3 regions of the Caulobacter sp. 05L422 genome follow, and region 2 is predicted to be linked to each of the others. Evidence: predicted binding sites of a transcription regulator. Region 2 holds the regulator's gene; each other region holds the start of a gene.

Region 1 (5,212 bases), on a different contig from region 2:
TTGTCCGGAACGCCTTTCGGATAGCGCCAGGCCGCGCCCTGCCAGGTCAGGTCGGTCAGGTGCTGCATGGCCGTCTTGCCGGGCGGCACGGGCTCGTCGGGGTACTGCTCCTTCAGGTCGCCCAGGTCGAAGCCGATGCGCTCGACGATCTCCATCGTGCGCTCCACCGCCTGGGGCCAGCGCTCGAACAGTCGGGCCATCTCGGCCGGGGTCTTGATGTGGCGCTCGGCATTGGCCTCCAGCCGGAAGCCCGCCTCGGTGATCGTGCAGCCCTCCCGGATGCAGGTCATCACGTCCTGCAGCGGCCGCCGCTCGGGGCCGTGATAGAGCACGTCGTTGGTGGCGACCATCGGCGCGCGGGCGTCCCGCGCCAGGTCCGACAGCCGCGACAGGCGCTTGAGGTCCTGGGCGGCGTAGGCCCGGCTGGCGGCCAGCCAGACCCGGCCGCGCAGCTCGCCGGCCATGCGGGTCAGGTCGGTCTCGAAGGCCTCGTCCAGCTTGGCCGGCGGCACGATCAGGGCCAGCTGGCCGTCGGCGTGCTCCAGGAAGTCCTTCCAGAACAGGTGGCACTCGCCTTTCTCGGCCCGGCGCTGGCCGACGGTCAGCAGCCGGGTCAGGCGGGCGAAGGCCTCGCGGTCGGACGGGTAGCAGAGCAGGCTGGGCGTGCCGTCCATGAAGTCCAGCCGGCAGCCGGTCAGGGCGCGGATCGACAGGTCCTTGGCCGCCGTCCAGGCCCGCACCACCCCGGCCAGGCTGTTGCGGTCGGCGACGCCCACGGCGCTCAGACCCAGGGCCTGGCCGGTCAGCATCAGCTCCTGGGCGTGGGAGGCCCCGCGCAGGAAGGAGAAGTTGGTGGTGGTCTGAAGCTCGGCGTAGCGCGCCATCAGGTCCTCCCCCTGTGGGGGAGGCGGCCCGAATGGGCCGGAGGGGGGAGTGGTCCCACCCCAGCCGTATCCCCCCACCGATCGCTACGCGATCGCCTCCCCCACAGGGGGAGGGACTGCTCAGCCGAACAGGCCATGCAACCACCACTTCGGGACCTTCTCCCCGTCGCCATACAGCCCCGCCCGGAAGATCCAGAACCGCTCGCCCGTCTCGTCCTCCACCCGGTAATAGTCCCGCACCTTGCCGGGCCCGACATCGTCGAAGGCCTTGCGCCACCATTCCTGGCCGATCCGTTCGGGGCCCTCGGCCAGGCGCACGCGGCGCGACTTGCCGCGCCAGCGGAACTGGACCGGCGGGTCGTCGGGCAGCTTGGCCATGACCTCGATCGCCTCCGGCCGGCGCAGCAGGCGGGACGGCCGGGGACGGTCGGGGTCCCAGCCCGTTTCCGGCGTCGGATCCAGCGGGGCGGCGCGCGTCACCGAGCGTTCCGGCACGTGGCTTTCATAGGGATCGGCCCGCCAGACCCGGTCCTCGCCCAGGCGGTTGATCAACCGGTCGACCAGCGGCGCCAGGCCCTCCTCCAGACTGACCCCGCCGTCGGCGTCCAAGCTGCGTTGCGCCGTCGACAGCGGCTCGACGTCGGCGGCCCACAGGGTGACGACTTCGATCCCGAAGCCCGGATCGACCGTGTCCAGTTTCGGCTTCAGCAGCTTGGCGATCCGGGCCGGATCGCGGCCCGGACGCGACAGCCCCACGCGCACCGGCTGGTCCTTGCCGTCCAGGCGGTGGAACACCAGCTCGAACCGCCGCGCCCCCTGCCCCTCGGCTTCCAGGCGCGCGCACAGCAGGGCGCAGATGTCGGCGGTCACCCGCTCCAGGTCTTCCAGGGCGCTGATCGGCTCGAAGAAAGCCAGACGGTCGAACCACGGGGTGGCCGGGCGACGGAAGACCAGGGCCTCGCGGGCCGCACCCAGGGCCTGGTCGATGCGCAGCACCGTGCTCAGCCCGAACCGCTTGGCCAGCTGGGCGCGCGGCAGGCTCAGAAGTTGGCCGACCTGGAACAGGCCCAGACGCGGCAACTGGGCCTGGGCCGCTTCGTCCAGGCGCAGGGCGGCGACCGGCAAGGACGCCAGCAACGAGCTTTGGCCGCCGGGCGGGGCGATCGTGCGGTCGGGAGCGTAGCGGGCCAGGGCCCAGGCCGCGCCGGGGGTGTCGGCGATCGCGCCCCGGGCCGGCGCGCCCCAGCGTTCCAGCCGGGCCAGCAGGTCGTCCAGCATGGCGGCCTCGCCGCCCCACAGGTGCGAGACGCCCTCGACGTCCAGCAGCAGGCCGTCCAGCCCGTCGAGGGCCACGGCCGGCGAGAACCGCACGCACCAGTCGCACAGGATCTCCAGCGCCGCGCGGTCGCCCTCGGGGTCGTGGTCGGCGGTGACCAGGTCGGGAACCAGAGCCGCGGCGTCGGCGGCCTTCTGGCCGACATGCAGGCCGAGGGCCGCGGCCGCGTCGTCGACGGCGGCCAGGCGGCGGGTTCCACCCTCGGTGGCGACCAGGGTGACGGGGGGGACCAGGGGCATCGGCCCTCCCCCTGTGGGGGAGGTGTCGGCGAAGCCGACGGTGGGGGGAGTCTTGGGCCGCCGGCCCGTGGCAGGATCGACCTTCCGATCACTCCCCCCACCGGTCGCTTCGCGACCGCCTCCCCCACAGGGGGAGGGCCTAGGCGGCGCGGATACGCTCTGGAGGGGGTTCGTTCGCCGCCACGTCGTGATCGGCCAGTTGCGACACCAGACGGAAAGGATGCGGGCCATCGGCGGCCTCCGCTTGTTCGAGGATCCAGGCGCCGGGACGGCCGCCCCGGCAGCGTTCGAGTTCGACCCGCCAGCGCGGCGGGCCCAGCCCCGGCTCGCCCGGCGGCGGCTGGCTGGGGGCGGCGGCGACGCGCCAGCGGGTCTGGGCCGCCGCGCCCGACACCTCGCGAACCTTGCCGGCCGGACCGCCATACGGCCGTCGTCGCAGCAGCACCCCGGTCGAGCCGCGCCGCTCGCAGGCCAGTTGCAGGCGGCGGCCGGCCTTGAGGTCGGGAGTCTCGGCCTCGCCGATCGCCGCGGCGACGCCGACCGTGGCCAGGGCGTCCTCCAGTACGGCCAGCACCTCGGCCTCGTCGCGGGCGCGGACCTGGATCAGGCGCTCGACCGGAAAGCTCAGGTTCACCAGGCCCGGCGCGTGCAGGTCGTCGCGCCGCATCACCCAGACCACAGCGCCCTTGGCGGCCAGCGGGCGCAGCATCAGGGCGGTGAAGGCGGCGGGGGCGGCGCCGGTCTCCTCCTCCAGCCCCGAACCGCCCACCTCGTGCCAGCCGCCGCGTTGCAGGCCGCCGGCCGGGAAGCAGCCGTCGATGCGTGGATCGCCGAACGGCAGGACGGGAGGCGGAGTCCGAGTCCCCGCTTCCAGGGCGGCGATCTGGGCTCTCAAAGCCGAAAGGGCGGGTTTCGCCCCGGGCATGCTCCACTCTCCAATGTTCCACTTTTGTTCTGATCCTCCGGGGTTGGAGAGTCAAGCGGAGCCCGTCATGGTGGCGCGGCCTGGCGCGGCGGCGGAATGACGCGGCCCGGGTCGGGAGGCTTGAGATGACCGAAGTCGAACTCCACACCGACGGCCCGGTCTGGACCGTCACGATCAACCGCCCCGAAAAGCGCAACGCGGTGAACCCGGAGACCGCCCTGCAGCTGCGCGCCGCGTTCGACGCCTTCGAGGCCGATCCGGCCGCCGCCGTCGCCGTGCTGACCGGGGCGGGCGGTACGTTCTGCGCCGGGTTCGACCTGGCCGTCGCCGCCTCGGGCGAGGGCGAGCGCTACGACCCGGTCGGCGAGGGTCCGATGGGGCCGACGCGGCGGCTGTTGTCCAAGCCGGTGATCGCCGCCGTCGAGGGCCACGCGGTGGCCGGCGGGCTGGAGCTGGCCCTGTGGTGCGATCTGCGGGTGGCGTCGCAAAGCGCGATCTTCGGGGTGTTCTGCCGCCGCTGGGGCGTGCCGCTGATCGACGGCGGCACGGTGCGCCTGCCGAGGATCGTCGGCCAGGGCCGGGCGCTGGACATGATCCTGACCGGCCGGGCGGTCGAGGCGGCCGAGGCGCTGAGCTGGGGCCTGGCCGACCGCGTGGTCCCGGCGGGCGAGGCGCTGACCGCCGCGCAAGGCCTGGCCGCCCAGATCGCCGCCTTCCCGCAGGTCTGCCTGCGCGCCGACCGCGCCTCGGCCTTCGCCCAGTGGGACGTCTCGCTGGAGGCGGCGCTGAAGGTCGAGGGGATCGGCGGGCTGGAGCCGCTGCGCCGCGAGGCCCGGGCCGGCGCCGCGCGGTTCAAGGACGGCGAAGGGCGCGGGGGAAAGTTCGAAGAGCCCAAATAAGCCCTTCAGCTCCAAATCATGTCATCCTGGAAAAGCGCGCAGCGCGCCGATCCGGGACCGACGCGTGAACTCAGAGCTTCCGGCGGTCCCGGGCCTTCGCTGCGCTACGCCCGGGATGACAACCCGATAGAGAGCTAGAACCGAGCCTTCGCCCGCCACCACTGGCTGACCAGCATCGGTCCGAACGCCGCGCTGATGCCGCAGGCGTCGGCGAACAGGTCGAACCACGAGGCGTCGCGGCCGACGAAGCCCTGAAGGATCTCGATCCCCCCGCCGAACGCCAGGATCACCAGGCCGATGCGGTGTAGCCGGCTGTTGGGCAGGGCCAGGCTGGCCAGGACGCTGAGCACGTAGAAGACGATGAAGTGCTTGGCCTTGTCCCACGGGATCAGGCCGATGCTGTCGTTGTCCGGCAGCAGGGCCCGGGCCAGGGCGTAGGCCGACGCGGCCAGGAAGACGATGAAGACCAGGCGGTTGATCTTGCGGGCGCGGATGGACATCGAAGCTCCAGGCTGGGTCCTCCGCACCTAGCCGGTCCGGTGAGGCTTGAAAATGGCGAGACGGCGTCTCGGCCGTATCCTGTCGTTGTCTGCACGCGGCCTGCACCAACTTCCCTCTCCCCTTGTGGGAGAGGGTGGCCCGTGAAGCGGGTCGGGTGAGGGGGCGCACGAAACGAAACCGCCGCGCCCAGCGGTCAGGCTGGACACGGCGATCAGGTCTGAGAGACCCCTCATCCGTCGGCTGCGCCGACACCTTCTCCCGCAAGGGGAGAAGGTTTCAGGATCAGAACGTCAGGGCGCGGGCTTCCTTGACGTGCGGAAGGGCCTGAATCTTGGCCAGCAGGGCCTCGTCCGGGGCCTGGTCGACGCCGACCAGGGCGATCGCGTCCTCATCCGCCGACAGCCGGCCCAGGTTGAAGGTGGCGATGT
Region 2 (5,212 bases):
GCCGACGACTTCGCGGCCGGCGGTGCGGCCGAGCTCTATCGGCGCGGCGGCGAATGGTGGATCGTCTGGGCGCAACCGCTGCGGGGCGTCAGGCCCTGGACCGGTGTTTCGGAGCGCTAGACATGCCCAAGGCCAGATGTTGAGAGTTTGGGGCCGGCGCAGTTCGGCCAATGTCCAGAAAGTGCTGTGGCTGGTCGGCGAGCTGGGCCTGCCGCACCAGCATATCCCGGCCGGCGGCGACTTCGGCGGGCTGGACGAGCCGGCGTTCCGGGCGATGAACCCGCACGGCAAGGTTCCGGTGATCGCGGACGGCGAGGTCGTGGTCTGGGAGTCGCACGCCATCCTGCGCTACCTGGCGGCCGCCCATGGCGCGGACCGGTTCTGGTCCGAGGATCCGGGCCCCCGCGCACCGGTCGACGGTTGGATGGATTGGGCGCAGACCGCGCTGCAGCCGGCCTTCCTGGGCGGGGTTTTCTGGGGCGGCTATCGCACGCCGGAGGCCCAGCGCGACGAAGCCGCCGTGGCCAGGGCCCTGGACCAGACCGCACGCTGCCTGAGCCTGGTCGACGCACAGCTGGCGGACCGCGCCTTCGTCGTCGGCGAGACCCTGTCCCTGGCCGACATCGCCATCGGCGCGCACCTCTACCGCTATTTCGAGCTGGAGATCGAACGACCCGCCTTGCCGCGCCTGCAGGCCTGGTACGAGCGCCTCCGGGCTCGTCCGGCCTACCGGGAGCATGTGATGGTCCCGTTCGGCGAATTGGAGGGACGGCTGGCTTTCTGAGCCCGAAGGCGAGGTCGGGCGTTAGGCCTGGAACGAACGACGGAGGCGATCATGGAACGCCAAGGCGGCTGCGCCTGCGGGGCGGTGCGATACGTGGCGGAGGGCGGACCGCTGCGGGTGGGGCTGTGCCACTGCATGACTTGCCGCAAGCGCCACGGCGCGCCGTTCAACGCCTTCGCGGCGTTCCGGACAGACCGGGTGCGGATCGAGGGTTCGCCGGCGATCTGGGCCGGCGCCGAGCACGGCCTGCTCCACGGCTGTCCGACCTGCGGCTCGCCGCTGTTCTGGACGGCGGAAGGCGAGGGCGACGGCGAGATCGAGATCCATCTGGGCGGGCTGGACGACACTGGCCAGTTCACGCCGCAGTACGAGGTCTGGGTGAAGCGGCGCGAGCCGTGGCTGCCGCCGCTGAACGTGCCGCAATATGTGGAGAACCGGCCGGCGGGGATGGCGTCTTAGCAGCCCGCGCGGCGAACCCCCTCCGGCCCTTCGGGCCACCTCCCTCAAAAGGGAGAGGACGAGATACGAAAAGGGGACAGGCACATGTGCCTGTCCCCAGCCGCAGCGTTGATGTCCGCCGAGAACCTAATGATAGCGCCGGATCAGGCCCACCAGCTTGCCCTGCACCTCGACCTGGTCGGGGCCGAAGATGCGGGTCTCGTACTTGGGATTGGCGGCTTCCAGGGCGATAGAGCCGCCCTTCTTGCGCAGGCGCTTGAGGGTGGCTTCCTCGCCGACCAGGGCCACGACGATCTCGCCGCTGTTGGCGGTGTCGCCCTTCTTGATGATCACATAGTCGCCGTCGAGGATGCCGGCCTCGATCATCGAGTCGCCCTGGACCTCGAGCACATAGTGCTCGCCGCTGCCCAGCATGGTCTCCGGCACCGGCAGGCGCTCGCGTTCGTGCTGGATGGCGTCGATCGGGGTGCCGGCGGCGATGCGGCCGAGGATCGGCAGCTCGCGGGTGGTGTCGGCGGCGATCGGCGCGCCCGGCGCCGACGGCGGCTGGCCGCCGCCTTCCAGCACCTGGGGCTTGAAGGTTCCTCGCCCCTTCGGCGGCGCGGCCGCCGTGGCCTGCTGGGGCAGCTTGACCACTTCCAGCGCCCGGGCCCGGTGGGCCAGGCGGCGGATGAAGCCGCGCTCTTCCAGCGCCGTGATCAGCCGGTGGATGCCCGACTTGGACGCCAGGTCCAGCGCCTCCTTCATCTCGTCGAAGGAGGGGGAGACGCCGGTCTCCTTGATCCGCTCGTGGATGAACATCAGCAGCTCGTGCTGCTTGCGCGTGAGCATGTCCGGCCTCGCCAGTCGTCGCGGAACAAACCGCAAACCTCTGTGAATGTTCTCTAGGTGTTCTTCGTTGATGTCAAGTTAACGGTGTTCGCCGGGAGGGCGGGCGAATTCCCGAGGAAATACAGAGTCCGGACTGGGGCGAAGCGGGGCGAACGGGTGATCAAGGCCGCCCCGGAGGGAATCAGGCGGCGTTGACCCCGCCTGGTGGGACCCGTCGCGGATTGCGGACCCTGACGGAGTCCGGCTACGGAGTCGGAACGCGCGGCAGGTTGGAGAACCGGATGGCGACGGGCGAGACGATCACGCTCAGGCTGACGATCCAGGACCCCGTTCCCGGATGCGCTTACAGCCTGCAGGACAAGAAGAGCCAGGCCGTCGGTCAGGTCGTCGCCGGCGGCGGGCCGCTGTCGTTCGACGTTCCCGTGCGCGTCGCGCCTGGACCGAAGTTCCTGGGGGAGTTCGTCCGCAGCGAAGGACCGGAGCGGCGCTTCGTCTACATCGCCATCGGAGGCCAGGCCGGCGCGGGGGCGTCGCCCTGGAGCCGGCGCGCCAAGATCGACATCCACACGCTGCCGACCGACCTGCTGGATCAGGCTCTGGCCGGCAAGGTCCTGGAGGCCCGCTTGCCCGGAAGGGACAAGGACGGCGGTCCGGCCTGCGCGACGGTGCGCCCGCTAGGACCCTGGCGGGTCGCGGACTGACCGGGTCCTAGCCCAGCAGCGCCTTCGTCGCCGACGCCACGTCGGCCTGGCGCATCAGGCTTTCGCCGACCAGCATGGCCTTGGCGCCGGCCGCTTCCATGCGCACCGCGTCGGCGGCGACGAACAGGCCGCTCTCGGTGACCAGCAGGGCGTCCTTGGGAGCCTGGGCGGCGAGGCGTTCGGTGACGGCCAGGTCGACCACGAAGCTCTTCAGGTCACGGTTGTTGATCCCGACCAGGGTCGAGCCCAGCTTGCCGGCCCGGTCCATCTCGGCCTCGTCGTGCACCTCGACCAGGGCGTCCATGCCCAGGCGCGCGGCCTCGGCCATCAGGTCGGCGGCCAGGGCGTCGTCGATCATCGCCAGGATGACCAGGATGGCGTCGGCGCCCAGGGCGCGGCTCTCGGCCACCTGCCAGGGGTCGACCAGGAAGTCCTTGCGGATGCAGGGCAGGGCGACCGCCGCGCGGGCGTCGATCAGGTAGCCGTCGGCGCCCTGGAAGCTGGGGCCGTCGGTCAGCACGGACAGGCAGGCCGCGCCGCCGGCGGCGTAGGCGCGGGCCAGGGCCGGCGGATCGAAGTCGGCGCGGATCAGGCCCTTGGACGGCGAGGCCTTCTTGATCTCGGCGATCAGGGCCAGCCTGCCGGGCGCGTGGTGCGCCTCGAGCGCAGCCTTGAAGCCGCGCGGGCCGTTGGCGGACTTGGCCGCGGCGTCCACCTGGGCGAACGACCGGCGACGCTTACGATCCGCTACGTCCTCGCGCTTGTAGGCGGCGATCTTGGCGAGGATGTCAGTCATGCTGGGGTCACTTGGGCGGGCACGGGTTCACTGTTGGTGGCGGCCACCAGACCGGCCAAGGCCGCCTGGGCGCGGCCGTCGTCGAGCACGGCGCCGGCCAGTTCGACGCCTTCGCGCAGGGTCTCGACCTTGTCGGCCACCAGGAAGGCGGCGGCGGCGTTGAGCATGACGATGTCGCGATAGGCGCTCTTTTGGCCGCCCAGCAGGGCGGTCAGGGCGGCGGCGTTGAAGGCGGGATCGCCGCCGGTGATGTCGGCCAGGGCCGCGCGCGGTAGACCGACGGCTTCGGGGGTGATCGTGAACAGCCGCAGGGAGCCGTCGCGCCATTCGGCGACCTCGGTCTCGCCGGTGGTGGTCAGCTCGTCCATGCCGGCGCCGTGCACCGACCAGGCGCGCTCGGCTCCGAGCGCACCCAGGGCCTTGGCCACCGGCTCGACGAAGCGATGGGCCGAGACGCCGACCACCTGGCGCTTGGCGCCGGCCGGATTGGTCAGCGGGCCCAGCAGGTTGAAGATGGTGCGGAAACCAAGCTGCTGGCGGATCGGCGAGACGTGCTTCATCGCGCCGTGGTGCGACTGGGCGAACAGGAAGCAGATGCCGGCCGTATCGAGCGCGTGGCGCTGCTGGGCCAGGCTGGCGTCGATATTGACCCCCAGGGCGGCCAGAACGTCGGCGGTGCCCGACTTGGAGGTGATCGCCCGGTTGCCGTGCTTGGCGACCTTGAGGCCGCCGCCGGCGGCCACGAAACCCACGGCGGTGGAGATGTTCAGGGTGTGCAGGCCGTCGCCGCCGGTGCCGCAGACATCGATGACGTCATACGGGTGCTCAAGGTGGATGGCCGCGCGGCGCATGGCGCGGGCGCAGGCGGTGATCTCGCCCACGGTCTCGCCGCGCAGGCGCATGGCGGTGACCGCCGCGGCCACCTGGGCGGGCGTGGGTTCACCGCGCAGGCAGGCGGCGAAGAAGATCTCGGCGTCGTCCTCGTCGAGGGTCTGGCCGTCGGCGAGCTTGGCCAGCAGAGGCTTGAAGGCGTCCGACATGATCTAGACCCAGATCGCCGCGTCGCGCTGGACCTTGGCCAGGTCCAGGAAGTTGGCCAGCAGCTGGTGGCCGCCCTCGGTGGCGATGGATTCGGGGTGGAACTGCACGCCGTAGACGGGACGGGTCTTGTGCTGCACGCCCATGATCTCGCCGTCCTCGGTCCAGGCGGTGATCTCCAGGTCGTCGGGCAGGGTGGCCTTGTCGACCGCCAGGCTGTGATAGCGGGTGGCGATGAACGGGTTGGGCAGGCCTTTGAACACGCCCTGGTCGTTGTGGAAGATCTTGCTGGTCTTGCCGTGCATCACTTCCTTGGCGCGGATCACATCGCCGCCATAGGCCTGGCCGATGGCCTGGTGGCCCAGGCACACGCCCAGGATGGCCAGATCGTCCGGCGCGCCGCGCAGCAGCGGCAGGCAGATGCCGGCCTGGTCGGGGGCCTTGGGGCCGGGCGACAGCAGCACCGCGTTCGGCCGCAGGCCCAGGGCTTCCTGCACCGACAGGTCGTCGTTGCGGTGCACGACGGTGTCCGCCCCCAGCTCGTTCAGGTAGTGGACGAGGTTGTAGGTGAAGCTGTCGTAGTTATCGATGACCAGGATCATG
Region 3 (5,212 bases), on a different contig from region 2:
GTCGGTGCCGTAGCCGGTCAGCACGTGCCAGACGTCGTGCACGTCGCGCATGCGACGCGCGTACCAGGCCAGCGGGTGGGCGGCGTCGACGTCGGACTCGGGGATCTTGCGGCTTTCCTCGGCCAGCCCCTCGGCGGACAGGCCACGCGGGGCGATGAAGTCGCGATAGGCCGCGCCGACCGTGCCGGGACCGAACCGCTCCAGCCAAGCCGGGTCCGACAGCCGCTCGGCGAACTCGTCGCGCTCGTAGGCGATGCGGCCGCCCTCCGGCGTGCTCAGCAGGCGGCGATAGCCCTTGGGGATCGCGTTGCCCGCCAGGGCGCGCATGATCTCGAACACCTGGGCGGTGTCCTCCTTGTCAGCGATCAGGCGCCGGACGGCCCGAAGCGCCCGCAAAGGCTGCAGGTTGAAGGACTGACGCCCCCGTTGCATCGGTTGATGCGCCTTTGGCTCACCGAGCACTTGCGTGGCTGCAATCATAAGGCATGCTCCTGCTGAACCCGATAAAGATGACATGGCGTCATTTTTATTCAAGTGGGTTCAGCGACCCCCGATCTGGGACCTTGGCCGGACGTTGATCGGCCAGGCGGCAAAATGGGGACGGGCGAGATGGGCAGTCTGAAGAAGCGTTCGATCAATCTGGCCGGCCACGCGACCTCTCTGGCTCTGGAGCCTGAGTTCTGGGCCGTGCTGCAACTGGCCGCGAGCACCGACAAGATCAGCGTCGCCAGCCTGATCCAGCGCATCGACGCCGGACGGGGCGAACGCCCTCTGGCCTCGGCCTGCCGCGTGTTCGCCCTGCAACACGCCCAGGCGGGCGAGGCGGGAACGGTCTAGAGCGGATCGACCGTCAACGCGGCCCCAAAGGCCTCCGCGACGACCTCTTCGAGCACGCCGAGGTCCACGTCCTTCACGGACCTGAAGCTGATGCAATATCCGGTGACCTTGGCCTTCCCGAGTCGCGATCCATAGGTCTCGGACAGGTGTTTCTTGTCCTTGAGACCCATCACGTAGACCGACAGTCCGGACGTATTGGCGCTCAGACCGATCTTGTAGAACGCTCTCGAATTGCCGGCGGCATAGCTGAGCGCCTCCGATCCATATCCAATATTCGGGTTGGAAACGACCTTGCCGTCGCCGTCGCGGCCATCCAGGAACCAGAGCTCGGCGTCGGGCGAGATCGCAAGGATGCGCCGGTGCAGATCCCGCAATTCCTCGCTCTTCGCTGGAGACTGAGCATCGATGTAGCCGTCGATCTGCTCGCGCACGCCCATGCCAAGGTCTCCCTTTCCATCTTCGCCCGGCCGCCAAGCCGGATAGCGAACATCAACCTCCTCAGGACGATGGAACCTGTCTGGAACCGACAGGGTCCGCTGACTTTCTTCAGCGGTCGACGACGCTCCCGCCCCCTCCAGGATGCGGGGCGTCGTGGGAAAGGCGGGAGGTCGCGGGAACGACGGCAAAACTTGGCGATCATGCCCCAAGGCCGGCCAAGCCTAGCCCTGCTGGACGCCCGGACCAGGCTTGGGCAGCGGAATGGGCTCCGGCGTCGGCGTTCGCCTGGGCAGGGGCGGAGGCTTCGGCATCTGCATCGACAGGTCGGCCGAGCGCACGGTCAGCAGGCCGGAGCGCCAGCCGCCGATCACCAGGGCGGCGATCAGCAGCAGCACCCCCAGCAACGCCAGACCGGCCACGCCCAGATGCTGGGGCCGGATGTCGTCGTGACGGGCCATGACGCCCTCCCCTAACCCGCGGGCTTGGGCGCGTCCGGAACCTTGGGCGCGTCGAGCTGCGGCGCGGACACGTTGACATCGACCGTCTTCTTCTGGGTCATGCCGCCGGTGAAGACGAAATAGGCGATCACCGCCACGACCACGACCAGGGCGCCGATGATGAACGCCATGCCGGTCCCGCCACCGCCGCTCGAGTTGGTTTCTTCAGCCACGTCAGTCTCCTGTGATTTCCATCCCCGCCGAACAAACGGGAGGTGGCGGTCGAGGTTCCGATCAAGAGCGCGGCGGATGGGCGCGAGGGCTTAAGTCGGGCGATGTTTGTGCTACATATGTTCCATGTCTCAAGGCTTCGACTCGTCCGACTTCCCCGGCGACTTTCCCGGCGATCTCCCCGCGCCCCGCATCTCCGACCTGGCCCGTGCTCGCGGACCGGACGGCCCAAGCTCGCTTGAGCGGCCGAACTATCTGGAGGGACTGAACCCCGAACAGCGGGCGGCCGTCGAGGCGACCGAGGGCCCCGTGCTGGTGCTGGCCGGCGCGGGCACGGGCAAGACGCGGGTCCTGACCACCCGCCTGGCCCACATCCTGGCGACGGGCCGCGCCCGACCGTGGGAGATGTTGGTCGTCACCTTCACCAACAAGGCCGCGCGGGAGATGCGGGAACGCATCACCCACATCATCGGCGACGAGGCCGAGGGCCTGCGCTGGCTGGGCACCTTCCACTCGGTGGCCGCCCAGATCCTGCGCCGCCACGCCGAGCTGGTGGGACTGAAGTCCAGCTACACGATCATCGACACCGACGACCAGGAACGGCTGCTGAAGCAGCTGATCGAGGCCGCCGACATCGACGCCAAGCGCTGGACGCCGCGCGCCCTGGCCGGCCTGATCGACACCTGGAAGAACCGCGGCTGGACGCCCGACCGCGTGCCGCAGAGCGAGGCCGGCGAGTTCGCCAACGGCCGGGGGATCACCCTCTATCGCCAGTACCAGGAGCGGCTGCGCATCCTGAACGCCTGCGACTTCGGCGACCTGCTGCTGCACAACATCACCATCTTCACGGCCAATCCGGACGTGCTGGCCGACTTCCAGCGGCGTTTCCAGTACGTGATGGTCGACGAGTACCAGGACACCAACGTCGCCCAGTACCTGTGGCTGCGGCTGCTGGCCCAGGGTCGCCAGAACGTCTGCTGCGTGGGCGACGACGACCAGTCGATCTACGGCTGGCGCGGGGCCGAGGTCGACAACATCCTGCGCTTCGAACGCGACTTCCCGGGCGCCAAGGTCATCAAGCTGGAGCGCAACTACCGCTCGACCGAGCACATCCTGGCCGCCGCCTCGGGCCTGATCGACGCCAACAAGAGCCGGCTGGGCAAGACCCTGTGGACCGAGGCCTCGGGCGGCGAGAAGGTCAAGGTTTCGGGCGTCTGGGACGGCGAGGCCGAGAGCCGGATGGTCGCCGACGAGATCGAGAAGGCCAAGCGGGCCGGCCGCAAGTACAGCCACATGGCCATACTGGTCCGCGCCTCGTTCCAGATGCGGGCCTTCGAAGAGCGGTTCGTGATGCTGCAAATCCCCTACAAGGTGGTCGGCGGCCCGCGGTTCTTCGAGCGCGCCGAGATCCGCGACGCCCACGCCTATCTGCGCCTGATCCAGTCGCCCGACGACGACCTGGCCTTCGAGCGGATCGTCAACACGCCCAAGCGCGGCATCGGCGACACCTCGGTGGCGAAGCTGCTGCAGATCGCCCGGCTGGAGGGGATCTCCACGGTCGACGCGGCCCGGGTGATCATCGGAAGCGACGACCTGCCGGCCCGCACCCGCACGGCGCTGAGCAACTTCCTGCGCGACCTGGACCGCTGGCGCGCGCTGGCCGCCAACACCCCGCACCAGCGGGTGATGGAGGCGGTGCTGGAGGAGAGCGGCTATACCGACGCCCTGCGCCTGGACAAGGGTCCCACCAGCCAGACGCGGCTGGAGAACCTGAAGGAACTGGTCCAGTCGATGAGCGCCTTCGACACGCTGGAAGGCTATCTGGAGCACGTGTCGCTGGTCATGGACCTGGACAAAGGCGCCGGTGACGACGCGGTCTGGATCATGACGCTGCACTCGGCCAAGGGGCTGGAGTTCCCGCTGGTCTTCCTGCCCGGCTGGGAGGAAGGCGTGTTCCCCAGCCAGCGCAGCATGGACGACAAGGGCGAGAAGGGCCTCGAGGAAGAGCGCCGCCTCGCTTACGTCGGCATCACCCGGGCCCGCGAGGAGGCCCGGATCAGCTTCGTGGCCAATCGCCAGGTCTACGGTCGCTGGACGTCGCAGCTGCCCAGCCGCTTCGTCGACGAACTGCCCCTGGCCCACGTCGATGCGGCCTCGGAGACCGGCTATTACGGCGGCGGCCCGGGCATGCAGCAGACGGTGTCGTCGCGCTGGGACGATCCCGGGACCAGCACCTTCACGGCCGGCAGCTATGACAGCCCCGGCTGGAAACGGGCCCAGGAACGGACCTCCGGATTTGGCGAGCGCGGAGCCACCTGGCGCAGCGGCGGTTCGGCCGCCCGCTCGGCCCCGATCGAGGGCGAGGGCCGACTCGTGGCGGTCTCGGCCAGCTCGGCGGCCAGCGCCTACAAGCGCGGCGACCGGGTGTTCCACGTCAAGTTCGGCTACGGCAAGGTCACGGGCGTCGAGGGCAACAAGCTGTCGGTGGCGTTCGACAAGGCCGGCGACAAGAAGGTGATCGACAGCTTCGTCGAGAAGGCGTGAGCGGAGCTTTTACATAACGCCGGTTGACGAAATGGCGCCCCGGGCGGAAGCTCGCCAAAAGAGAGTATAACCTGGGGAAATCGCCTTGAAGAAGATCGCATTGATCGCCGCGCTCGGCGTCGTCCTGACGCCCTGCCTGGCCCAGGCCGCCGGCGCCTGCGACGGGTTCAAGAACGTCACCTACGCCGGGGTCATTCGTGGCAAGTTCGACAACTTCCCGGACGCCTTCGGGGCGATGAGCTTGAGGTTCGACGCCAACGGCGTCGGCGCCGGACGAGGCCTGATCGGCGTCGATCCCGCCAGCACGGCGGCGGTTCAGACCCCTTATGCCGGGGTGACCTGCCAACCCAATGCCGACGGCAAGTCGGGTCTCCTGAATTTCGGCCCCAGCCTGGGTTCAAGCAGCTTCACGATCTTCGACGGCGGGTCCCGCATCTGGACGCGTCACGAGATTCCTGGACGACCGGTAACCGGTTGGCTGTTCCGCCAGCCGCCGGCCCCGATCGCCACCCCCACGAAATGAAGCCGTGCTTTCGGCCGGGCGCTCGACCTCACGGCGCAATAGCCATCAAATGAGCCTCGCGAACGGGCGCTATCCAGGCGTCACGTTTCGTGAGCGCCCATATTCAACCGATGCTCATGCCCCGCGTCCGCGTCATTGATCTGGAGACCGCCGGAAACGGTCCGCACGACGTCTGCGAGATCGGCTGGCAGGACGTCACCTT

The links. Region 2 encodes LexA, which represses DNA repair genes until DNA is damaged. Its sites were predicted from a motif close to ATGTTCNCNANNTGTTCT; they were not measured.
Region 1: AC1DMQ_RS14030 (ImuA family protein) is a predicted target of LexA. The motif match lies at 3,398-3,415, and genes of this name have one in related genera.
Region 3: AC1DMQ_RS11200 (ATP-dependent helicase) is a predicted target of LexA. The motif match lies at 2,052-2,069, and genes of this name have one in related genera.

What each region holds. Positions count from the first base shown of each region.
Region 1 covers NZ_JBFTOB010000013.1:102,870-108,081, reverse strand. The annotation lists gene AC1DMQ_RS14040 (error-prone DNA polymerase) at 1-884, opposite strand, end outside; gene AC1DMQ_RS14035 (Y-family DNA polymerase) at 1,005-2,459, opposite strand; gene AC1DMQ_RS14030 (ImuA family protein) at 2,599-3,384, opposite strand; gene AC1DMQ_RS14025 (crotonase/enoyl-CoA hydratase family protein) at 3,510-4,283, shown strand; gene AC1DMQ_RS14020 (VanZ family protein) at 4,418-4,783, opposite strand; gene serA (phosphoglycerate dehydrogenase) at 5,067-5,212, opposite strand, start outside.
Region 2 covers NZ_JBFTOB010000038.1:6,589-11,800, forward strand. The annotation lists gene AC1DMQ_RS25155 (ComEC/Rec2 family competence protein) at 1-120, shown strand, start outside; gene AC1DMQ_RS25160 (glutathione S-transferase family protein) at 137-784, shown strand; gene AC1DMQ_RS25165 (GFA family protein) at 836-1,243, shown strand; gene lexA (transcriptional repressor LexA) at 1,370-2,074, opposite strand; gene AC1DMQ_RS25175 (DUF5990 family protein) at 2,356-2,775, shown strand; gene trpC (indole-3-glycerol phosphate synthase TrpC) at 2,783-3,571, opposite strand; gene trpD (anthranilate phosphoribosyltransferase) at 3,568-4,611, opposite strand; gene AC1DMQ_RS25190 (aminodeoxychorismate/anthranilate synthase component II) at 4,615-5,211, opposite strand.
Region 3 covers NZ_JBFTOB010000010.1:44,678-49,889, forward strand. The annotation lists gene AC1DMQ_RS11175 (Coq4 family protein) at 1-432, opposite strand, end outside; gene AC1DMQ_RS11180 (ribbon-helix-helix domain-containing protein) at 610-837, shown strand; gene AC1DMQ_RS11185 (DUF1801 domain-containing protein) at 834-1,274, opposite strand; gene AC1DMQ_RS11190 (hypothetical protein) at 1,497-1,733, opposite strand; gene AC1DMQ_RS11195 (hypothetical protein) at 1,745-1,945, opposite strand; gene AC1DMQ_RS11200 (ATP-dependent helicase) at 2,070-4,487, shown strand; gene AC1DMQ_RS11205 (hypothetical protein) at 4,573-5,010, shown strand; gene AC1DMQ_RS11210 (DNA polymerase III subunit epsilon) at 5,127-5,212, shown strand, end outside.